Regions from separate parts of the Streptomyces sp. NPDC004788 genome, predicted to be linked through region 2. Evidence: riboswitches for the same ligand, from Rfam matches in the RefSeq annotation. Region 2 holds a riboswitch; the other holds the start of a gene.
What was found. A riboswitch is a leader RNA that binds a small molecule or an ion and turns the genes downstream of it on or off. The one in region 2 is predicted to bind ZMP and ZTP.
Positions count from the first base shown of each region.

Region 1: another riboswitch for ZMP and ZTP. It lies ahead of ACWEJX_RS15285 (bifunctional 5,10-methylenetetrahydrofolate dehydrogenase/5,10-methenyltetrahydrofolate cyclohydrolase); the one in region 2 lies ahead of ACWEJX_RS36890 (serine hydroxymethyltransferase).

Region 1 is NZ_JBSGBF010000028.1:55,402-72,228, forward strand. Features, by position in the region: gene ACWEJX_RS15265 (Kelch repeat-containing protein) at 1-287, shown strand, start outside; gene ACWEJX_RS15270 (Kelch repeat-containing protein) at 284-1,441, shown strand; gene exaC (acetaldehyde dehydrogenase ExaC) at 1,665-3,188, opposite strand; gene ACWEJX_RS15280 (GAF domain-containing protein) at 3,607-4,905, opposite strand; ZMP/ZTP riboswitch at 5,055-5,173, shown strand; gene ACWEJX_RS15285 (bifunctional 5,10-methylenetetrahydrofolate dehydrogenase/5,10-methenyltetrahydrofolate cyclohydrolase) at 5,201-6,055, shown strand; gene ACWEJX_RS15290 (hypothetical protein) at 6,179-6,940, shown strand; gene ACWEJX_RS15295 (SWIM zinc finger family protein) at 7,067-8,629, opposite strand; gene ACWEJX_RS15300 (DEAD/DEAH box helicase) at 8,626-11,535, opposite strand; gene ACWEJX_RS15305 (hypothetical protein) at 11,468-11,740, shown strand; gene ACWEJX_RS15310 (acyl-CoA desaturase) at 11,912-13,003, shown strand; gene ACWEJX_RS15315 (MOSC domain-containing protein) at 13,054-13,623, shown strand; gene ACWEJX_RS15320 (hypothetical protein) at 13,766-14,668, opposite strand; gene ACWEJX_RS15325 (class I SAM-dependent methyltransferase) at 14,857-15,456, opposite strand; partial or broken gene ACWEJX_RS15330 (MHYT domain-containing protein) at 15,673-16,434, shown strand; gene ACWEJX_RS15335 (sensor histidine kinase) at 16,804-16,827, shown strand, end outside.
Region 2 is NZ_JBSGBF010000170.1:680-7,179, reverse strand. Features, by position in the region: gene ACWEJX_RS36895 (AraC family transcriptional regulator) at 1-790, shown strand, start outside; gene ACWEJX_RS36890 (serine hydroxymethyltransferase) at 873-2,147, opposite strand; ZMP/ZTP riboswitch at 2,285-2,375, opposite strand; gene rocD (ornithine--oxo-acid transaminase) at 2,485-3,702, shown strand; gene ACWEJX_RS36880 (polysaccharide deacetylase family protein) at 3,881-4,567, shown strand; gene ACWEJX_RS36875 (glutathionylspermidine synthase family protein) at 4,578-5,768, opposite strand; gene ACWEJX_RS36870 (hypothetical protein) at 5,775-6,074, opposite strand; gene ACWEJX_RS36865 (hypothetical protein) at 6,203-6,500, shown strand, end outside.

The DNA of each region.
Region 1 (16,827 bases), on a different contig from region 2:
GCAACTACCCCCGGGCGCTGCCCCTGCCCTCGGGCGAGGTCCTGGTGTTCGGCGGCGCGGACGACGCCGCCCTGGACGTGGGCTTCCCGAGCGCGCTGCGCTTCGACCCGGCCGCCCGTCGCTGGTCCCCTGCCGGGCCACTGCGGACCGGACGCTGGGCGTTCGGCGCGACCTCGCTCGCCGACGGCCGGGTGCTCGCGGCGGGCGGGGTCTCCCGCGCCGGGGCCGCCGCCCCGATCTTCGCCGCGGATGCCTCCGCGAGGGAGGCCGAGGTGTTCACGCCATGAGCACCGGTCACTGGGCACCGGTCGGCGCACTTCCCTGGGAGCGGGACCTGTTCGGCGCGGCGAGCGGCGCGGTCCGGCTCCCCGACGGCCGGGTCCTCCTCGCGGGCGGGGCGGACGCGCTGCTCGGCGCCACCGCCGAGGCGGCCCTGTTCGCCCCGGCCACGGGCACCTGGTCGGAGACGGCGCCCCTGCGCACCGCCCGGCGGATGCACACCACCACCGTCCTCGCCGACGGCCGGGTCCTCGTGACCGGCGGCTACACCGGCCCGCTCTCCTTCCCCGTGCGCCCACTCGGCACGGCCGAGGTGTACGACCCCGAGACCGGCCGCTGGACGGACACCGCGCCCATGGGGCAGGCCCGTTGCGGGCACTCCGCGACACTGCTCGCCGACGGCCGGGTCTTGGTGGCGGGCGGCAGCGACCGCCGCTCGGGGGACTCCGAGCATTCACTGACCTCGGCCGAGGTGTTCGACCCCGAGGTCGGCGGACGGTGGACCGCGACCGGCGACCTCACCGACGCCCGGGCGTACCATCCCGCCGTGGCCCTGGCCGACGGCAGCGTCCTGGTGGCCGGCGGCTGGACCGCGACCCGCCGGGACGGGTCGGGAGGGGCCGCCCTAGCGTACTGCGAGCGCTACGACCCGGGCACCGGCACCTGGACCCGCACCTCCGGCCTCGCCGCGCCCCGTACCGCCCACCAACTGACGCCGCTGCCCGACGGTTCCGTGCTGGCCACCGGGGGCGGCACGAGCGGGGACATCGGACCCGACGGACGCGTCGACCCGTACAGCCTGGCCACCGCCGAGCGCTACCGCCCCGGCCCCGGCGCCTGGACCCGCGAGCCGGACATGCCCTGCGGCCGTTCCCTGCACCGGGCCCTCCCGCTGCCCTCGGGCCAGGTCCTGGTGGTGGGCGGCAGCACGGAGCCCCTGCACGACGCGGGCCTGAGCAGCGCCGTGCTGTACGACCCGCTGACCCGGAGCTGGTCGCCGGCGGCCGGGATGGCGGTGGGCCGCACCGAGTTCGCGGCGGTGCCACTGGCCGACGGGCGGATCCTGGTGGCGGGCGGCGCGGTCCGCACGGGCCCGTCCACGCCGACGGGCGGCCATCATCGGCTCACGCGCACGAGCGAGCTGTACACCCCGGCCTCTTGAACCTTGCCAACGGCCCTTCGACGATCGCTGGTTGTCATGGGCCCGGCCCTCTGCGGGAAGACGTAGGGGTTGGTCCGTGACTGGTCCGGAAGAGCTGGTCAGGGGTGGGGCACCGGTGGGATGAATCGGGAGCTCCGGCGCAAAAGCGATCCCTCGCTAGGTGGGGCGAGCCAGGGGCGCCTGTCCGGGTGTAAGCCCCGGTCAGGTGCCTCTTTTCAGGCTTCTAGAAGAAACCGAGTTTCTTCGGCGAGTAGCTCACCAGCAGGTTTTTCGTCTGCTGGTAGTGCTCCAGCATCATCTTGTGGGTCTCCCGTCCGACCCCCGACTGCTTGTAACCGCCGAAGGCCGCGTGCGCCGGATACGCGTGGTAGCAGTTCGTCCAGACGCGGCCCGCCTGGATCGCGCGGCCCGCGCGGTAGGCGGTGGTGGTGTCGCGGGTCCAGACGCCGGCGCCGAGGCCGTAGAGGGTGTCGTTGGCGGTGCGGACGGCGTCGTCGAAGTCGGCGAAGGAGGTGACGGCGACGACCGGTCCGAAGATCTCCTCCTGGAAGATCCGCATGCGGTTGTCGCCCTCGAAGACGGTGGGCTGGACGTAGAAGCCTCCAGCCAACTCGCCGCCGTGCTCGATACGCTGACCGCCCGTCAGGATCTTGGCGCCCTCCTGCTGGCCGATCTCCAGGTAGGCGAGGATCTTCTTCAGCTGGTCGTCGGACGCCTGGGCGCCGATCATCGTGGCGGTGTCGAGGGGGTGCCCCGGGACGATGCGTTCCGTACGGGCGATCGCCGCCTCCAGGAACTCGTGGTAGTGGCCGCGCTGGATCAGCGCGCGGGAGGGACAGGTGCAGACCTCGCCCTGGTTGAGGGCGAACATGGTGAAGCCTTCGAGGGCCTTGTCGAGGAAGTCGTCGTCGGCCGACGAGACGTCGTCGAAGAAGATGTTGGGCGACTTGCCGCCCAGCTCCAGCGTGACCGGCTTGAGGTTCTCGGCGGCGTATCCCATGATCAGCCGGCCCGTCGTCGTCTCACCGGTGAACGCGATCTTCGCGACCCGCGGGGAGGACGCCAGGGGCTTGCCGGCCTCCTCGCCGAAGCCGTTGACGATGTTGACCACGCCGGGCGGCAGCAGGTCGGCGACCAGGCTCATCCAGTAGTGGACGGAGACGGGGGTCTGCTCGGCGGGCTTCAGGACGATCGTGTTGCCCGCGGCGAGGGCGGGCGCCAGCTTCCAGACCGCCATCAGGACGGGGAAGTTCCACGGGATGATCTGGGCGACGACGCCCAGCGGCTCGTGGAAGTGGTACGCGACGGTGTCGTCGTCGATCTGGCTGAGCGCGCCCTCCTGGGCGCGCAGCGCGCCCGCGAAGTAGCGGAAGTGGTCGATGGCGAGCGGGATGTCCGCCGCCAGCGTCTCGCGGACCGGCTTGCCGTTCTCCCAGCTCTCCGCGACCGCGAGGGCCTCCAGGTTCTGTTCCATCCGGTCCGCGATCCGCAGCAGCACCTGCGCCCGCTCGGCCGGCGCGGTGCGACCCCACGCCGGGGCGGCCGCGTGCGCCGCGTCGAGGGCGCGCTCCACGTCCTCGGCGGTGCCGCGCGCCACCTCCGTGAAGGGGCGGCCGTCGACCGGGCTCGGGTTGTCGAAGTACCGCCCGCGCGCCGGGGCGACGTACTCACCGCCGATCCAGTGGTCGTAGCGCCCCGCGTACGACATGAGCGAACCCTCGGTACCGGGTGCGGCGAAACGGGTCATGGGCATGGCCTCCCTCTGTGCGACCTGCGATGCGACCTGCTTGCGGCCACTTGCGGTGTGGCCGCGTGGGATGCGGCTGTGCGCGGTGCGACCGCCCGCGGTGTGCCACGTGTCGTACGACCGCTGGCTGTGCGGCCGTGTCCGGTGCGATCACCCGCGTTGCGGCCACGCGACGCGACCGCCCGCGCTGCGAACGCGTGTGAAGCGACCACGTGCGGTGCGAATGCGTGCGACCGCCCGCGGTGCGAGCGCGTGCGACACGACCGCCCGCGCTGCGAACGAGTGCGACCGCCCGCGCTGCGAACGCGTGCGACACGACCGCCCGCGCTGCGAATGCGTACGACCGCCCGCGCTGCGAGCCCGTGCGACACGACCGCGTGCGACGCGGCCCCGCCGCCCGTTCCTGCCCGGCCGGCGGTCAGTGCCGAGTGTGCGCCGCCGGACGTTGCAACCCCGTTGCACCCGACGCCAGTTCGGCGTCCAGGGCGGCGAGCCGTGCCCGTACGGCAGGGGCCTGCGCCGCCGGTGCGGCCGAGGCGAGCGCCCGCCACACCGCCACGTCGTCCTCGCCCCACGCGCTGTACGCCCAGTCCGCGAGGAGCCCCGGATCGCCCCGGTCCACCAGCGCCGCCCGCAGCCGCCCGGTCAGCCGCTCCCGGAGCCGTACCACTCCCGGCGCGCACGACGACGGCAGCAGCGGTCCCGCGTACCCACGGAGCGCCGTCGACACGGCCCCCGACGCCAGCCGCCGGTCCACCACCGCGAAGTCCGCGTCCACCGCCTCCGTCAGCCGGTACGGACGGGAGGCGAGCAGCTCCGCGCCGAGCAGGCCGCGCAGCCGGGACAGCTCCGCCCGCAGCGTCACCGGCGTGACCGACTCGTCCTCGTACAGCAGCGTGAGCAGCTCGTCCCCGGACACGCCCTCCGGGCGCTGCGCCAGGATCACCAGGATCTCGCTGTGCCGGCGGCTCAGCCGCAGCCGCCGCCCCGCCACGTGCAGCAGCGCCTCGTCCCGGCCCAGGGCCGTGAGCCGCGGCCGGCCGGCCGGCGGGGCGGGGGAGACGAGCGCGAGCTGCGACTCGGCGGCCCGCGCCACCGCCTGCACGAACGCCAGACTGTGCGGATGCGCCAGCCCGTCCCCGCCGGTGATGTCCACCGCCCCGAGCAGCCGCCCGGAGTGCGGATCGTGCACCGGCGCCGCCACGCAGGTCCACGCCTGCACCGGCCGCCGGAAGTGCTCCGCCGCGCACACCTGCACCGGCCGGTCCAGCGCCATGGCCGTCCCCGGCGCGTTCGTCCCCGCCGCCGACTCCGACCAGCGCGCCCCGGGCACAAAGTTCATCCCGCGTGCCAGCCGCAGCGTCCCCGGATGCCCCTCCACCCACAGCATCCGGCCCGCCGCGTCGCACACCGCGAGCAGATGCTCGCCGTCCCGCGCGTACGCCCCCATCAGCTCCCGGACCACCGGCATCGCCGCCGCCAGCGGATGCTCCTCCCGGTGCCCGGCCAGCTCGTCCTCGTCCAGCTCCACGCGCGCCGCGCCGTCCGGGCTCACCCGCGCCCGCGCCGAACGCCGCCAGGAGTCCGCCACCAGCGGCCGGACGCCCGGGCAGCCCGGCGGGGCCGCGAGCTGCCCGTCGGCCGTGAACGCCTCGTGCGCCCGCCGCACCGCCGCACCGTCCGTGTCCGCCCACGTGTCACGCCACGTGTCGCTCACGCTCAACTCGGCCTCCCCGTCGAGGTCGTCGGGCACCCGTCGGCACCGTGGACGCCATCGTCATGCGCGCACGGCGGGCCGACAAGCGTCCGGACCGGCCCGCATATGCGCCCTGACCGGTACCCATCACCCGGGGGTCCCGTACAGTGGGACCGGGCCGTGACTGGCGCTTGAGGTGGATCACCACCGGGGAGCGGCCCGGCGGACGCGCGTACTCGCAGAACCGGTGCACGCGGCCGTGTCGCAGCCGTGCGCCTGGGCGAACCACGTTCTCGACGACGCCCAGGAGTGGCCCATGTCCACCAGCACCGCACGCCTCATGGACGGCACCGCGCTCGCCCGCCGCACGGTCGAGGAGACCGCGGCCCGCGCCGCCGAGATCACCCGCCGCACCGGCACCACCCCCTGCCTCGCCACCGTCCTCGTCGGAGCCGACCCGGCCTCCGTCACGTACGTCAAGATGAAGCAGAACCGCTGCGCGAAGGCCGGAATCCGCTCCAAGCACGTCGAGCTGCCCGCCGAGACCACCACCGAGGAGCTCGTCGCGGCGATCACCGCGCTCTCCGAGGACCCCGAGGTCCACGGCATCCTGCTGCAGCACCCGGTCGGCCCGCACATCGACGAGCGCGCCGCCTTCGAGGCCATCGCCCCGGAGAAGGACGTCGACGGCGTCACCATGGCCTCCTTCGCCGCCATGGGCTTCGGTCTGCCCGGCTTCGTCTCCTGCACCCCCGGCGGCATCATGCGGCTGCTCGACGAGTACGAGGTCGAGCTCAGCGGCAAGCGGGCCGTCGTCGTCGGCCGCAGCGCCATCCTCGGCAAGCCGGCCGGCCTGCTGCTCCTCGGCCGCGACGCCACCGTCACCTACTGCCACTCCCGCACCACCGACCTCTCCGCCGCCGTGCGTGAGGCCGACATCCTGGTCGCCGCCGTCGGCAAGCCGCAGTTCATCAAGGGCGAGGACATCAAGCCCGGCGCCGTCGTGATCGACGCCGGCTACAACGCCGGCAACGTCGGCGACGTCGACTTCGCCGGCGCCGCCGAGCGCGCCTCCCTCATCACCCCGGTCCCCGGTGGCGTCGGCCCGATGACCATCGCCGTGCTGCTCGCCCAGACCGTCGACGCGGCCGAGCGCCAGCTCGGACTGTAGGTCTTCCATGGCGTGGGCCCCGGGTCTCGTGCGAGCAGCGGGATTGTCACGGTTCTGTACGAGCGGGGCCCAATGCGCCGGTATCGCTCGCCACATGGGCATGCGCGGGCGAGGCTGATTCCCATGCACCGCCCGCCGACGGAAACCCCGTCCCGCGACGCCCGGCCACCGCGACGGCCGGGCGTCGTCGTCCTGCCGGTCGCCGCGCTCGCCACCATAGTGGCGCTCTCGGTGGCCTTCACCGCACACGGTGGTGGGCCCGAAAGCGATCTGCACGGCGCGCCGCCCCCGGCACACGACACGAGCGGGACAGCCGACCCTCTCGACGCCGTCGACCCGTCCGCCGCGCCGCCCGGTCAGCACCCCTCGGCACTGGCCGAGCGCCCCAGCCCGCTGCCCGTCCGCACCGCGGACCGCACGGCGGAGGGCCGTACCGAGGCCACGGCGACGGCCACGGCGACGGCCACCGCCGTGCCGCGCCCGTCCGCGTCCGCCACGCCCCCGCGGCAGCGGCGCGCCACTGCGAACCCGCCCGTCCGCACGCCGTACGACACCCTGCGCGTCGGTGACTGCTTCGACATCGACCGCGACGCGCCCGGCACCGTCGTCCGCCGCGCCTGCGACACGCCCCACGACGCCGAGGTCGTCGCCCGTCCCCTCCTCACCGGAAGCTACGGCGACGACCGCGCGGTACGGGACGCGGCCGCCGCGCTCTGCCGGGCCCCTCTCCGCGTCAAGGCCGCCGCGCAGCCCCTCGGCACCCGCTGGACCACCTTCGTCCAGTACCCGTACCGCACCAGCTACCTCCTGGGCGAGGACAGGATCGCCTGCAGCCTGGCAGCACCGTCGGACACCGGCAGGAAGCTGACGGCTCCGCTGCAGTGAGGCGCGCCGGGAGGGCGCGGGGCGGGGCGGGGAGTCTCGGCGCGCGACACCCGGTGCGGGAGGCCGGCCCGACGTTCGGGGCCTCGCCGTTCCGCACCGCCCCGTCCCACCCGTGCGCCCGCGCGGCTACCCCTCCGCCACGCCCGACAGCGCCGCCGCCGGGTCGTGGTCCGGCGGGCCCGCCGGGGTCCAGAGACCGTCCTCCTCGCGGTACGGCCACCAGCGGCCGTCCTCGCCCAGGCGGAGCTGGACGCCCGTGCCCGTCAGGGTCCAGCGGGCCGGGCCGGACGGGTGGAGGGCGGGCCGGTCGGCGGGGTCCCAGGCGTCCAGGAGCCGGGCCTCGGCCCGACGCAGGGCGTCGGGGTCCGGGGTCCACTCCTCCTCCAGGACCGCGAGGCCGGCCGGGCCGCCGAGGCGCCAGGCGCGGACCGCGAGGTCGAGGCCGGTCCGGGTGCGGCCCGTGCCGGCGGCGAGGCGGGCCGCGATCCACGACGCGGGGGAGCCGGCGGCCAGCCGTACCGCGTCCTGGGCCACCGTCAGGGGCGGGTCGGTGAGCGTCGTCGCGGCGCTCGGCTCCGCCTGCGCCGGGCCGGGCGGCGACGGCACCGCCGTGGCAACACCGGACAGCAGCCGGTGGGCCCGGGCAGCCGCGTCCGCCGCGAGGAACTCCAGGGCCGCCGGGTCGAGGCCCGGCTCCGGGTCGGTCTCCGTGTCGAGGGACGGCGGCGCGCCCGGCGCGGCGGACGGGACCGGCGGCGCGGGCAGCGGAGGCAGGATGCCACCCGCCGCGAACGCCTCCGCCGCAGAGACACCCGAGACACCCGAGACACCTGACGCACCTGCCGCACCCGAGAGACCCGGCACGCCGGCCCCGCCCGAGCCGCCCGTCGTACCGAAGCCGCCCGACACGCCGGACCGCCCGCCCCGCGACCCGTCGGATTCCACCGTGGCCCACGCCGCGCTGCGCTCCTGCAGCGCCTCGATCAGCGCACGCTCGCCCCGTCCCCGCATCAGCATCAGCACGAACGGGTCCTCGTCGAGCAGCCGCGCCACCTGGTAGCAGAGCGCCGCCGTGTGCGGGCAGTGGTCCCAGGCATCGCAGCCGCACTCGGGCTCCAGGTCGCCGATGCCCGGCAGCAGTTCCAGCCCGGCCGCCGCCGCGTCCTCCACCAGGTGCGGCGGCATCTCGCGGTCCAGCAGCGCCGCGATGTGTCCCGCACTGGCCACCGCCAGTTCGACCAGCCGGTCCCACTCCGCCTCGGACAGCTCCTGGAGCAGCACGTCACTGCGGTACGACGTGCCGTCCGGATCCCGCACCAAGGCCGTGATCCGCCCCGGCCGCACCGAGACCGCGCCCACTGCCCCCGCCCGGGCGCGTCGCCGCCCCGCCTTCAACTGCCGGCCGTCCAGCGCCGTGTCCTCGAGGGCCTTCAGCCATGCCCGGCCCCACCAGGTGCGGGCGAACGCACCGCCCTGGACGGGTGGCAGCGCCGCGAAGGTCCGCGTCGCGTCAGCGTGCTCCCGGTAGCGCCCGCGGCCCCCGCGTCCCCCGTCCCGGCCATGGTCCCCGTGCGCTCGGTCCTCCCCGACCCAGCCGTGGCCCCCGTGGCCCCCGTAGCCCTGGTCCTCCCCGTCCCACCCGTCGTACCGGTCGTACCCGTCGTCTCCGTGGGTCCCGTACTCGCTCATCGTCCGTCCTCCCCGCGCAGCCGCACCAGTTCCGAGAGTTCCGCGTCCGTCAGCTCCGTCAGGGCCGCCTCGCCCGAGGCGAGCACCGAGTCGGCCAGTGCCCGCTTGCGCTCCAGCATCTGCGCGATCCGGTCCTCGATCGTGCCCTCGGCGATCAGCCGGTGGACCTGCACGGGCTGGGTCTGTCCGATCCGGTACGCCCGGTCGGTGGCCTGCGCCTCCACGGCCGGGTTCCACCAGCGGTCGTAGTGCACGACATGGCCGGCCCGGGTGAGGTTGAGTCCGGTGCCCGCCGCCTTCAGGGAGAGCAGGAAGACCGGCACCTCGCCGTTCTGGAAACGGGCGACCATCGCCTCCCGCTCGGCGACCGGCGTGCCGCCGTGCAGGAACTGTGTCGGCACGCCCCGCGCCGCCAGATGCGCCTCCAACAGCCGGGCCATCCGCACGTACTGCGTGAAGACCAGCACGCTCGCGTCCTCCGCGAGGATCGTGTCGAGGAGTTCGTCGAGCAGCTCCAGCTTGCCCGAGCGCCCCGCGATGCGGCCCCCTGTGCCGAGCGCCGGGTCCTGCCCCGGGTCCTCCTTCAGATACTGCGCCGGATGGTTGCAGATCTGCTTGAGTCCGGTGAGCAGCTTGACCACCAGGCCGCGCCGCTCCATCCCGTCCGCCTCGGCGATGGCCGCCAGCGTCTCCCGCACCACCGCCTCGTACAGCCCCGCCTGCTCCTTCGTGAGCGGCACGGCCCGGTCGGTCTCGGTCTTCGGCGGCAGCTCGGGCGCGATGCCCGGGTCCGACTTGCGACGGCGCAGGAGGAACGGCTGTACGAGCGCGGCGAGGCGCGCCGCCGCTGCCGGGTCGGTGCCGCCCTCGACGGCGGAGGCGTACCGCGTACGGAACGCGCCGAGCCCCCCGAGCAGTCCCGGGGTCGTCCAGTCGAGGATCGCCCACAGCTCGGAGAGGTTGTTCTCGACGGGCGTGCCCGACAGCGCCACGCGCGCCTTCGCGCCGATGGTGCGCAGCGCGCGGGCCGTCGCCGAGTAGGGGTTCTTGACGTGCTGCGCCTCGTCGGCGACGACCAGCCCCCACGCCTGGTCCGCGAGCCGGGCGGCGTCGAGCCGCATCGTGCCGTACGTCGTGAGCACGAACTCGCCGTCGGCGAGCCCGTCCAGCGAGCGCGACACGCCGTGGAAGCGGCGCACCGGCGTGCCGGGGGCGAACCTCTCGATCTCACGCTGCCAGTTGCCCATGAGCGAGGTCGGGCAGACCACGAGCGTCGGACCCGCCGCTGCCGGATCGGTCTGCCGGTGCAGATGGAGCGCGATCAGGGTGATGGTCTTGCCGAGGCCCATGTCGTCGGCGAGGCAGCCGCCGAGGCCGAGCGAGGTCATCCGGTGCAGCCAGGCGAGGCCGCGCAGCTGGTAGTCGCGCAGCGTCGCGGCGAGTGCGGCGGGCTGGGCGACCTCCTGTCCGCCGCCCTCGGGGTCGGCGAGCCGGGCCCGCAGCCGCTCCACCCAGCCGGTGGCCTGGACCTCGACCCGCCGTCCGTCGACCTCGGTGGTGCCGGTGAGCACGGCGCCGAGCGCGTCGACCGGCGTCAGCTTGCGGTCCTGCCGCGCGTGGGCGCGCCGCACCTCGTCCGGGTCGACGAGCACCCACTGGTCGCGCAGCCGGACCAGCGGCCGGCCGGCCTCGGCGAGCCGGTCGAGTTCCTCGCGGGTCAGCTCCTCGTCGCCGATCGCGAAGCGCCAGTGGAAGGCGAGCAGGGCGTCGGCGGAGAGGAACGACGGCAACGCGTCACCCCGGCCGCGGGCACCGGCCCCGGCCTCGCCCGGCGCGCCCGGTTCCCCTTGCTCGCCGTGCTCGTCCGGCGGCCCGATGACGGCCCGCGCCGTGAGCCGGTGCGCCAGGTCGCGCGGCCAGTGGACCCGTACACCCGTGGCGGCGAGCGCGCGAGCGGCCGGCCCGAGCAGCTCGGCCACCTCCTCGTCGGCCAGCTCCATCGCGTCGGGCACCGCGGCCGACAGGAGCGGCGAGAGCGGCGCCCAGGCGCGTGCCGCGCGCCGCAGCGCGAGCAGCGCGTCCATCCGCGCCCGCGCCCCGAAGGCCGCGCCCGCCGGAGCCGTCCCCGCCCACACGTCCGCCGCGTCGGCGACGAGCGTGGGATCGGCGACGGCGTGCATCTGCAGGACCGCACGGAACGAGGGCGCGTCGGCTGGGGACGTCTCTTCGTCGGTCTCCGCGCCCATCGACTCCGCGCCCACCGTGTCCGCGCCCACCGTGTCCGCGCCCACCAACTCCACGCGCAGCGACAGGCGTACGCCCGCGTCGTGGCCGGCCGCCACGTCCGCCGCCCAGGCGCGCTGGTGCGGCAGCGCCTCGGGCGCATGGTGCTCGTCGGCCGCGAAGGCGGGGCCGCCGGCGGCGAGAGCGGCGGCGGGGGTGCGGGGCAGGACGTCGGCGACGGCGTCGGCGAACGCGCGGAGCAGCTCCTCGGGTTCGGGCAGCAGCGGCCCGCCGTCCCCGTCCGGTTCCGGAAGCGGCACGGCATGGGCCGACGGCGGCATCGACGCGGCCAGATCGCGCAGGGCCGCCAGCTCCTTGGGGCCCAGCGGGCCGACGCGCCAGCAGTCGTGGTCGTGCGAGGTGAGGCCGGGGAGGATCAGCCCGCGCGAGACGAGGTCCAGGGAGAAGAGCACGGCCGCGCCCCAGAAGGCCGCCGACGCAGAGGCGTTCTCGTCGAAGCGTGCCCGGACGAGGACGGGCAGGGCCTCCCGTACGGAGAGCAGGTGCGCGCGGACGGTCCGCGGCCGCACGTCGGCGTCGACGACGGTCAGCGCGGTGCCCGACTCGAACGAGCCGGCGGACCAGAAGGCGATCCGTCCCGCCCGATACGGATCGGCGGGCAGGAAGAGGACGGAGCAGCGGGCGAGTTCAGGGGCCGGGACTAAGGACGAGGGAGAGGACGAGGGAGAGGACAGGGGTGAGGACGAGGACGAGGACGAGAGCGACTGCGACGGAGACTGCGACAACGCATTCCTCAAATTTGACTACTGGGTCGAGCGGCCGAAGGTAGCTCAACTCCCCAACCGCCGGCGAACCTTGACGCTGTGATCCCCGTCACTCCGTACCGCCGGGGTGGGGAAAGCCCCACCCCCGCACCCGGGCCGCCCCCCGACCCGGTCCGGGTGGTGACGCCATGGCCCGGAACGATCACCGATCCGTACGTTTTCGGTAGCCGGCGCGGCCCGCGCCCCAGCCCCTTCCCGGACCCCGGAGACCGACATGCCCCAGGCCACCGCGACCCTCACCGCGCCGCCAGCACCCGCAGCAGCACCCCGTCCCAAGGGCGCCGGCAGCGAGTTCGCCCCGCTCCTCCGGACCGTCAGGGCGCAAGGACTCCTCGACCACCGCCCCGGCTGGTACGCCCGGAGCATCGTCGCCAACCTCCTGGGCATCGCGGCCGTCGTCACCGGACTCGCCCTCGTCGGCCCGTCCTGGTGGGCCCTGCCCCTCGCCCTCCCGCTCGCGCTCTTCTCCGCCCGGGTCGCGTTCGTCGGCCACGACGCGGGCCACGCGCAGATCACCCGCAACCGCGGCGTCAGCCGGCTGATCCAGCTCGTCCACGCCAACCTGCTGCTCGGCATGAGCCGTGAGTGGTGGAACGACAAGCACAACCGCCATCACGCCAACCCCAACCACCTCGACAAGGACCCGGACGTCGCCGCCGACGTCCTCGTCTTCGCCGCCCACCAGACCACCGGCCGCACCGGCCTGCGCCGGTGGCTCACCCGCCACCAGGCATGGCTCTTCTTCCCGCTCACCACCCTGGAGGGCATCGCCCTCAAGGTGTACGGAGTGCAGGCCCTGCTCTCCCGCACCGGCCCCTATCGCACCCCGCGCGAACGCCTCGTCGAGGGCGCCCTGCTCCTCGCCCACCTCGCCGGCTACGCGGCCCTGCTGCTCACGCTGCTGACCCCGCTCCAGGCCCTCGTCTTCGCACTGCTCCACCAGATGCTGCTCGGCGTGCACCTCGGCATGGCCTTCGCCCCCAACCACAAGGGCATGGAAAGGCCCGACGCCCATCCGGACGGCGGCTCCTGGGGCCATCTGCGCCGCCAGGTCCTGACCTCCCGCAACATCCGCGGCGGCGCCGTCACCGACTGGTTCCTCGGCGGCCTCAACTACCAGATCGAGCACCACCTCTTCCCCAGCCTGCCCCGGCCCCATCTGCGCCTCGTCCAGCCCGCCGTCCGCGCACACTGCGAGGCGCTCGGCCTCCCGTACACCGAGACCGGCTTCGTCGAGTCCTACCGCCAGGCCCTCGGCCATCTGCACGAGGTGGGCGCACCGCTGCGGGTCCAGGGCATCGCATAGGGTCGAGAACGCGCCACTCCAGCGCACCAGGGGAAGGGGAGCTCCACATCATGAGCGCAGCGACGACCGACGCCTTCGGTACCGGCACCGTCACGACGGTCAGCAGCAACGGCACCTACTCGTTCACCAAGCCGAACCGTGCGAGCATCACGCTCCTCGCCGGGCTCGGCGTCGAGGGCGACGTGCACGCCGGAGTGACCGTCAAGCACCGCTCCCGGGTCGCCAAGGACCCGACCGTGCCCAACCTGCGCCAGGTGCACCTCATCCACGCCGAGCTGTTCGACGAGGTGGCGGGCGCCGGCTTCGAGGTCGCCCCCGGCGCCCTCGGCGAGAACGTCACCACCCGCGGCATCGACCTGTTGGGCCTGCCCACCGGCACCCGGCTGCACCTCGGCGCCGAGGCCGTCGTCGAGGTCACCGGCCTGCGCAACCCGTGCGCCCAGATCGACGCCTACCGGCACGGACTGCTGAAGCAGGTCCTCGGCCGGGACGAGAACGGGCAGGTCGTCCGCAAGGCCGGGATCATGTCGATCGTGCTGACCGGCGGCGAGGTGCGGCCGGGTGACGCGATCGGGGTCGAGCTGCCGGAGGGGCCGCACCGCCCCCTGGATATGGTCTGACCGGCTTCCCGTACGGGGCGCGGAAGTCGACCACGTCACCGCTCGCCGACCGGCCGGTCACCCGGTTCGCGGGCGGTGCGGCGTCGCCGCAGCGGTGCGACGGGCGCCACGCCGCCTCGGCCCGCCGCACGGGGGCGCGCGCTCAGCTCGGCCGTACCGCCATCGCGTCAAGCGCCTTGAGGAGCGCGGGCAACCGCGGTCCACGGGTCACCGGCAGCACCTCGTTCGGCGCCTCGTCGAGCAGGACGAAGGCCATGTCGTCGGTGCGGGCCACGAGCGACCAGCCGGGACCGTCGGCGCGCAGCATCCGGGCCTCACCGGCAGCGAAACTGGACCGGACCCGGCCGACGGGCGGTGCCTCCTCGACGTACGCGCTGAGCTCGCGGAGCGCCCGGCGCACGGTGCCGTACGGGCCGGAGGCCTCGTCCTCGGCCCCGTCGCCCGACCCCACCTCGCCATCCTGGCCGGTGCCGGTGCCATTGCCGGCCCCGCCGACACCGCCCTCCGCGGGGCCACCCAACCGGGCCCGCCACTCCGCCCACTGCAAGGCCACCATGTCGGCGCCCATGCGCCGCTGGGCCGGACCCCATGCGGTGCCGTCCGGCGGGGCGAGCGGCGCGGGGGCGCCCTCCTCGGGTGCGGGATCGTGGGGCGCCGGGAGGCCGGGCGCGGCGGTGGCGACGGCCAGCGGCCAGCCTGGCAGCGCGCACACCACGGACCGCTCGTCGGGGGAGAGGTCGTACGCCATGCCGCAGTCCCAGGAGGCGATGGCGACGGCGACCAGCGAGACGTCGTCCACGACGACGGTCCACCGGGCGCCCGTGCCGTCCTGGCCGAGCACGAGCCCGTAACCACCGGCCCACGCCTCCAGGCGCAGGGCTGCGCAGGCCGCCGGGTAGTCGTCGCCGAGCACGCTCGGGAACTGCGCCGGCGTGAGCAGTGCCGCCGTCAGCACGAACAGTGCGTCCTCGTCAGTGGCGGCGGCGTCGGCGTAGCCGGCCGTGCCGGTGGCGGCGCCGCTCGCGACGGATTCCGGTGCACCCACGTCAGCCACCCCTTCGCGTCCCCGTCTGGTCGTCGGCGCACCCTAACCAGTGAGTAACCCGCCCGTCGAGAGCTGTTCCGTGATCTCCCCGGAACTCCCGGAACTTCTCGACCGACGGGTTCGTTGAGGCGCGACCCGATGGCCGCGTACGCGGTAGGACCCCGGTCAGCCGCGTTCGTGGACCGCGGTCATCCCGTGCGCACGGCCAGTGCCAGATAGCGGTGGTCCTCGTCCGTGTAGCTCCGCAGCTCCCACCCCGAAGCGGCGAGCAGCGGGCCGAGGTTGGGCTCGGCACGCAGATCGTCGTCGGTGATCTGCCGTCCGTGCCGGGCGGCCAGCGCGGCGCGGCCGATGGGATGGAAGAGCGCGAGCCGCCCGCCGGGCCGCACCACCCGGGCCAGCTCGCGCAGATCGCCGGCCGGGTCGGCGAGGTGCGATATCAGCCCGGCCCCGAACACCGCGTCCAGGGCCCCGTCCCGCAGCGGCAGCCGCGCGACGTCCGCGAGGAGCAGCGCTCCGGACGCGGAGCGCCCCGCCTTCGCCGCGGCTATGAGCATCTCGGGCGTCAGGTCGGCGCCGATCACCGTGCCCGTCGGGCCGACCGCCTCACGCAGCGGCGGCAACGCGCGGCCGGTGCCGCAGCCCGCGTCCAGGACGGCATCGCCCGGAAGCAGGCCGAGGTCGGCGACGGCGGCCGCATAGGCGGGGCCGTCGTCGGGAAACCGGGAGTCCCAGGTGGCGGCACGGGCGCCGAAGAACTCCCGTACCTGTGTGGGGTCATCGCTCATGTGTCCCATGATCCACCACCCTCGGCCTCCCTCGGTGTCACTCACAAGCGTGAATCCAAGGGCGCATCGTGCCGTCCTGTCGCCCGGAAGAGTGAACGATTTGTGCGCATGTTCGACCTCGCACCGATCGGTCGGGAACATCTCTGCGTCATATTCCATCAGCTTTCGAAATGCGCCCCCAGTGCGCCCCCCGGGGCGCACTAGCGTCCCCGAGTCATGGGACACCTGGACCACGCCACCTACGGCTGGCTGACACCCGTGCTGTCGTACGCGATGGCCTGCATCGGCGCCGCCCTCGGCCTGCGCTGCACCGTACGCGCCCTCGAGGCGACCGGCCGCTCACGCCGCAACTGGCTGCTCACCGCCGCCTCCGCCATCGGCACCGGCATCTGGACGATGCACTTCGTCGCGATGCTCGGCTTCGGCGTCTCCGGCACCGACATCCGCTACGACGTCCCCCTCACCCTCCTCAGCCTGGCCATCGCCATGCTGGTCGTGGGCATCGGGGTCTTCGCCGTCGGACACGGCCGCGACCGCGTCCGCTCGCTCCTGATCGGCGGCCTCACGACGGGCGTCGGCGTGGCGAGCATGCACTACACCGGCATGGCCGCGCTGCGACTGCACGGCCGGGTGACCTACGACCCGCTGCTGGTCGCCCTCTCCGTCGTCATCGCGGTCGTGGCCGCCACGGCGGCCCTCTGGGCGGCGCTCAACATCCACCGGCCGGCGGCGGTGGCGATCGCCTCCCTCGTCATGGGCGCCGCGGTCAGCAGCATGCACTACACCGGCATGTTCGCCGTCGGGATCGAGGTCGACCCCTCCGCCGCGCCGCTCCCCGGAGTCAGCGCCATGCAGTTCATCTTCCCGCTCGCCGTCGGCCTCGGCTCCTACCTCTTCATCACCGCCGCCTTCGTCGCCCTCTCGCCGACCGCGAGCGAACGCGCCGCCTACGCCTCCGCCGAACGCCTCACCGAACCCGACGAACGCGCCGTCGACGTCGCGCCTCCCGGCTTCCGCCCCGTGCCCGGCCGCGTCCCCGTGCCCGGCCGCGTCCCCGAGCCCGGCCGCGTCCGCGAGCCCGGCCCCAGGCCCGCCTACGCCTACCCGTCCGGCCCCGTGCACGGCCCGGTCGACCCCCACGACGCACGCGCCTGACACCGCCCGCCGCGCCCCTCCCCGTACCCCCCTCACCCCCCGTACCCCCTCGCCCCCTCCGCATCGCCTGGATTCCCCGACGGTCCGTCGCCCCCCGCCCCGCCCCGCCCACGCCCGCCCGCCCGCACCAGCACCGGCGGACCCGCCGCTCCCACCGGGTCCGTGCACGAAGGAACAAGGAACGAGGAGGCTATGCGAACTCCCCGCAGCACCCCG
Region 2 (6,500 bases):
CACGGTCACGTCGGAGTACCACTTCCGGCGGCTGTTCTCGTCGCTGGCGGGGATGCCGCTGTCGGAGTACGTCCGACGGCGGCGGCTGACCGTCGCGGGGGCCGACGTGCTGGCCGGCGAACCGACCTTGCTGGAGATCGCGATCCGTTACGGCTACACCTCGGGCGAGGCCTTCGCCCGGGCGTTCCGCGCCGTGCACGGAGTCGGTCCCGGCGAGGCCAGGCGTACCGGCGCGGCGCTGAACGCGCAGCCCCGGCTGTCCTTCCGCCTCACCGTCGAAGGGAACAGCACCATGCGCTACCGCATCGTGGAGAAGGAAGCATTCCGGGTCGTCGGCAAGAAGGCCCGCGTCCCGCTGATCTACCAGGGCGTCAACCCGCACATCGCCGAGCACATCAAGGGCATCCCGCCGGAGACGATGCTGCGGATCGTCGCCTTCTCGGACCAGGACCCGGAGGGCGTGGTCTCGGCGACCGTGCGCCTGTCGGACAGCGTGGAGGAGGGCAGCGAACTCGACTACTACCACGCCGTGGTGACCACCGCCGACGAGCTGCCCGAGGACCTCGACGTGCTGGACTGCCCGGCGGGCACCTGGGCCGTGTTCGAGAACACCGGGCCGTTCCCGCAGGCGCTGCAGCAGATGTGGGGTGACATCGCGGCCCAGTGGATCCCGTCCAACCCGTACGAGTACCGTCCCGGCCCGGAGATCCTGCGCACCCGCCCGTCGAAGGACGACCCGGCGCAGTCCGACTCGCAGCTGTGGTTCCCGGTGACCCGCACCAGGGGCTGAGCCGCACGTCACGTGACGTTCCGGGGCGGGCGCGGGCGAGGCACCCGCCCCGGAACGTGCGGACCGTGCCGAACGGGCCCCGCTAGACCGGCAGGCCCGGGGCCGGGAACGCGGCCATCAGCTCGGCGACCTCGGCGCCGATGACGGCCAGAGCGTCCTCGTCGCCCTTTCCGGCGGCGGCGACGCCCCGGTCGATCCAGTCGGCGACCTGCGGCATGTGCGCGACGCCGAGGCCGCGCGAGGTGAGCGACGGGGTGCCGATGCGGATGCCGGACGGGTCGAAGGGCTTGCGCGGGTCGAACGGGACGGTGTTGTAGTTGACGACGATCCCGGCCCGGTCGAGCGCCTTGGCCGCCACCTTGCCCGGGACCTCCTTGGGCGTGAGGTCCATCAGGATCAGGTGGTTGTCGGTGCCGCCGGAGACCAGGTCGAAGCCGCGGTCGAGCAGCGCCTCGGCGAGGGCCCGGGCGTTGGCGACGACCGCGTGGGCGTAGTCGCGGAAGGACGGCTGGGCCGCCTCGTGCAGGGCGACGGCGATGGCGGCGGTCGTCTGGTTGTGCGGGCCGCCCTGGAGGCCCGGGAAGACGGCCTTGTCGAGCGCCTTGGCGTGCTCCTCGCGGCACATCAGCATCGCGCCGCGCGGGCCGCGCAGGGTCTTGTGCGTGGTCGTCGAGATCACGTCCACGTGCGGCACCGGCGACGGGTGGGCGCCGCCCGCGATCAGACCGGCGATGTGCGCGACGTCGGCGACGAGCACGGCGCCGGCCTCGCGGGCGATCTCCCCGAACGCGGCGAAGTCGATCGTGCGGGGCAGCGCCGTGCCGCCGCAGAAGATCACCTTCGGGCGCTCGGCGAGGGCCAGTTCGCGGACCTGGTCGAAGTCGATGAGCCCGGTGTCCTTCCGTACGCCGTACTGCACGCCCCGGAACCAGGTGCCGGTCGCGGAGACGCCCCAGCCGTGGGTGAGGTGGCCGCCCATCGGCAGCGCCATGCCCATCACGGTGTCGCCGGGCTGCGCGAAGGCCAGGTAGACGGCGAGGTTGGCCGGCGAGCCGGAGTACGGCTGCACATTGGCGTGGTCGACGCCGAAGAGGGCCTGGGCGCGGGCGATGGCCAGGCTCTCGACCTGGTCGATGTTCTGCTGGCCCTCGTAGTAGCGGCGGCCCGGGTAGCCCTCGCTGTACTTGTTCTGCAGCACGGTGCCGGAGGCTTCGAGGACGGCGGCGGAGACGTAGTTCTCGCTGGGGATGAGGCGGAGCGTCTCGGCCTGCAGCCGCTCCTCGGCCCCGACGAGCGCGGCGAGCTCGGGATCGGCGGCGGAGAGGGCCGGGTGGTGGGCGGGAAGGGGAAGGTTCATGGCGTTCGTACCTCCGGGATGGAGGCCCCGGTGCGGCATCCGCGCGGGACCTGGTCGGTTCCCGTGATGCGGATGGGGACTCACCCGCCGAAGGCAGGGGGCGAGCGGCATCCACACGGGAATCGGGAATGGGTCTCCCGTGATGCCCAGGCGGGCGGCATCTCGTGTGCTCTGCCGCGCACGGCTCCCCCGGGGTTCGTTCCCCGTACGCCAGTCGCCGTGCGTGTTTCCAGAGTATCGGGCGCGCCGTCACGACAGGTTTCCCCGTCCGGCATGCGAGCGACGATAAGAAAAGGGAACCACACCCGCCCCTGGCCGCAGGACGAACGGAGACCCCGTGTCGAGTACGTCGAGGACGCAAGACGAGATCGCTGCCGCGGACGCGCACAGCGCCCACAACTACCACCCCCTGCCCGTGGTCGTCGCCTCCGCGGAGGGTGCCTGGATGACCGATGTCGAGGGGCGCCGCTACCTCGACATGCTCGCCGGGTACTCGGCGCTCAACTTCGGGCACGGCAACCGGCGCCTGATCGACGCCGCCCACGCGCAGCTGGAGCGGGTGACGCTGACGTCGCGCGCGTTCCAGCACGACCGGTTCGGGGAGTTCTGCGCGCGCCTGGCCGAGCTGTGCGGCAAGGAGATGGTGCTGCCGATGAACACGGGCGCGGAGGCCGTGGAGACGGCGGTGAAGACGGCCCGCAAGTGGGGGTACGAGGTGAAGGGCGTGCCGGACGGGCACGCGAAGATCGTCGTGGCGGCGAACAACTTCCACGGCCGGACGACGACGATCGTCAGCTTCTCCACGGACCACGAGGCGCGCGACCACTTCGGTCCGTACACACCGGGCTTCGAGATCGTGCCGTACGGCGATCTGACCGCCCTGGAGGCGGCCGTCACGGAGAACACGGTGGCCGTGCTCCTGGAGCCGATCCAGGGCGAGGCGGGGGTCCTGGTCCCGCCGGCCGGTTATCTGCGCGGGGTGCGGGAGCTGACGGCCCGGAGGAACGTGCTGTTCATGGCGGACGAGATCCAGTCCGGCCTGGGCCGCACGGGCCGGACGTTCGCGTGCGAGCACGAGGACGTGGTGCCCGACGTCTACGTCCTGGGCAAGGCGCTCGGCGGCGGTGTCGTGCCGGTGTCGGCGGTGGTCGCGAACCGGGACGTCCTCGGGGTGTTCCGGCCGGGCGAGCACGGCTCGACCTTCGGCGGCAACCCGCTGGCCTGCGCGGTCGCCCTTGAGGTCATCGCGATGCTGCGGACGGGCGAGTACCAGCAGCGCGCGGCCGAGCTGGGCGAGCACCTGCACGCCGAGCTGGGCCTGCTCGTGGGCGGGGGCGCCGTGGAGGCGGTGCGCGGCCGCGGGCTCTGGGCGGGTGTGGACATCGCGCCCGCGAAGGGGACGGGCCGGCAGATCTCGGAGAAGCTGATGGCCCGGGGCGTGCTGGTGAAGGACACGCACGGGTCGACGATCCGGATCGCGCCGCCGCTGGTGATCTCGAAGGAGGACCTGGACTGGGGCCTGGAGCAGCTGCGGGCGGTGCTCTCGGCGGACTGACGGTTCGCGCTGACGGACGTGGGCGGTCCGGTCCGCCTCCGGACGGGCCGCCTCCGGACGGGCCACCTCCGGACGGGCCGCCTCCGGACGGGCCGCCTCCGGGCGGACCGTCCACGTCCGTTTCGTGCCCGACTCCCCCCATTGACACCCCAGTTGGTCTAGGCCAATGATGGCCGCCATGTCGAGACCCCGTCTGCGCCGCGCGCTGCGTCGCGCGCTCGCCGCGCTCGTCCCGCTCGCCTTCGTGAGCGCCCTCCCCGCCCCCGCCCGGGCCGCCGCCTGGCCGGAGCCCGTACCGGTCGTGAACCGCGTCCAGACCACCGACCCGGTCGTCTTCATCACCATCGACGACGGCTGGAACCACGACCCGGCCGCCGCGAAGCTGCTGCTCGACCGCCGGGTGCCCGCGTCCCTCTTCCTGCTGCCGGGCGCGTACGCCTACGACTCCGGCTACTTCCACACGCTGCTCGACCAGGGCCCGTCCCGCGTCGAGAACCACACCGTCGACCACCCGGACCTCACCACCCTCGACGCCGCCGGCCAGCAGGCGCAGGTCTGCGGGGCGCGCGAGGCGCAGCTCGCCGAGTTCGGGGACGGGGCGCGGCTGCTGCGCCCGCCGTACGGGACGTACGACGCGACCACGCTGACCACCGCGCGGGTGTGCGGGGCGAAGGCCGTGGTGACGTGGACGTACGACATGACGACCTGGGGCCGGTGGACCCCGCCGACGCCCGCGCTCAAGGCGGGCGACATCGTCCTGCTGCACTTCAACGAGACGGTCGAGCAGGATCTGCGGCGGGCCCTCGCGGCGGCCGACGCGGCCGGTCTCCGGCCCGCGCCGCTCAGGGACTACGTACCGGAGTAGGCGGCGCGGGTCAGAGGATCACGTGCGGGATGAAGCGGGCGTACTCGTCCGTCACCGGTCCCGCCGACTCCCGGATGCCGAGCCCCGCCGCCTCGTCGCCGACGGTCCACGCGCCGAGCACGACGCGGTTGCCGTCGAAGTCGGGCAGCGGGGCGAGCTCCTGGTAGCAGCAGGGTTCGTCGTCGCGCAGGACGACGGGGTCGCCGGGCTCGTGCAGGGTGACGCCGGCGCCCTCGCGGCCGAGCAGCGGCTTGGCCACCCAGCCGGTGGTCGTGGCCAGTTCGCGGGGGCCGTCGAGGTAGGCCGGCAGCAGGTTGGGGTGGCCCGGGTACAGCTCCCAGAGGACGGCGAGCAGCGCCTTGTTGGAGAGCAGCATCTTCCAGGCGGGCTCGATCCAGCAGGTGGAGCCGGTCCCGCCGCCGTTGTCGAGGGTGTCGAGGACGTGCGGGCCGAAGCGGTCCGTGGTGAGCCACTCCCACGGGTAGAGCTTGAAGCAGGCGCGGATGAAGCGGAGCCGGTCGTCGACGAAGCGGCCGCTGATGCGGTCCCAGCCGATCCGCTCGACCGACAGCGCCTCGGTGGCGAGGCCGGCCTGTTGGGCGGTCTCGCGCAGGTACGCGACGGTCATCAGGTCCTCGCCGAGCTCGTCGCCGTCGGAGTGGACGAAGTGCACGGGGCTGCCGGGCGGCAGCAGGTGCGCCTGGCGCCTCCAGGCGTCGACGAGGCGCTCGTGGAGCGAGTTCCACTGGTCGGCGCCGGGGAAGCGCTCCTCCATCCAGAACCACTGCGGGCTCGCCGCCTCCACCAGGGAGGTGGGGGTGTCGGCGTTGTACTCCAGCATCTTGGCCGGGCCGCCCGCGCCGTCGTAGCGGAGGTCGAAGCGCCCGTAGACGGTGGGGAGTTCGGCCCGGCGGTGCCAGGACTCGGCGACCCGCGCGGCGAGCCGCGGGTCGGTGATGCCGAGGTCGGCGAAACGGTCCTGCTCGACGATGTGCGCCGCCGCCGCCAGGCACATGGCGTGCAGCTCCTCGACGACCTCCTCCAGGGCCTCGACCTCGGGCAGGCTGAAGGAGTAGTAGGCGCTCTCGTCCCAGTAGGGGCGCAGCGAGCCGTCGGGGTAGCGGGTCAGCGGGTAGATCAGGCCCTGCTCCTCGACGGTCCGCTGCCAGCCGGGGCGGGGCTCGATGGTGTGGCGCTCCATGCGGGATCAGCCGCCGGAGGAGGAGTGGTGGCCGCCGAAGCCGCCGCTCTCGACGGCGGACCTGTCGTAGCTGCCGCCGCTGACACGGCCGTTGCTGGAGGAACCGCCGTAGTAGTAGCGGCCGGTGGAGGAGCCGCTGCTGCTGCCGCCGGTGCCGCGGCCGTCCTCGCACTTGTAGTCGGGGAGTTCCTTGTACGTGACCGGGTCGATGCAGCGCCGGTCGGGCTCCGAGCTGCACGCGGTCAGTGTCGCCGCGAGCATGCCCACTCCGCCGAGTACCACCGTGCTCGACCTCAGCCTGCGCATGACCTGTCCTCCCCGTCGTCCTGCCGTATCGCAGGGTTGCGATCGCACAGTGTAGGCGGGCCGCCCGCGGCCGTATCGGCCCGCCCGCATGTTCTCCCCGCGTACTCCCTGCGCACTAGGGTCCTTTCATGCTTCTTGGGATGATCTGCGCCCTTGGTTCCGCGCTCTGCTTCGGCACCGCCTCGGTCCTCCAGGCCCTCGCCGCCCGGGCCGCCGAACCCGGCACCGGCGGCGGCGTCGACGTCGCCCTGATGTGGCGGGCGCTGCGGCAGTGGCGGTACGTGGCCGGGCTCGGCCTGGACGGACTCGGCTTCGTCCTCCAGATCGTGGCCCTGCGCACCCTGCCGATCTACGCGGTCGGCGCCGCCCTCGCCGCCAGCCTCGCCGTCACGGCGGTCGTCGCCTCGCGCGTGCTCGGCGTCCGGC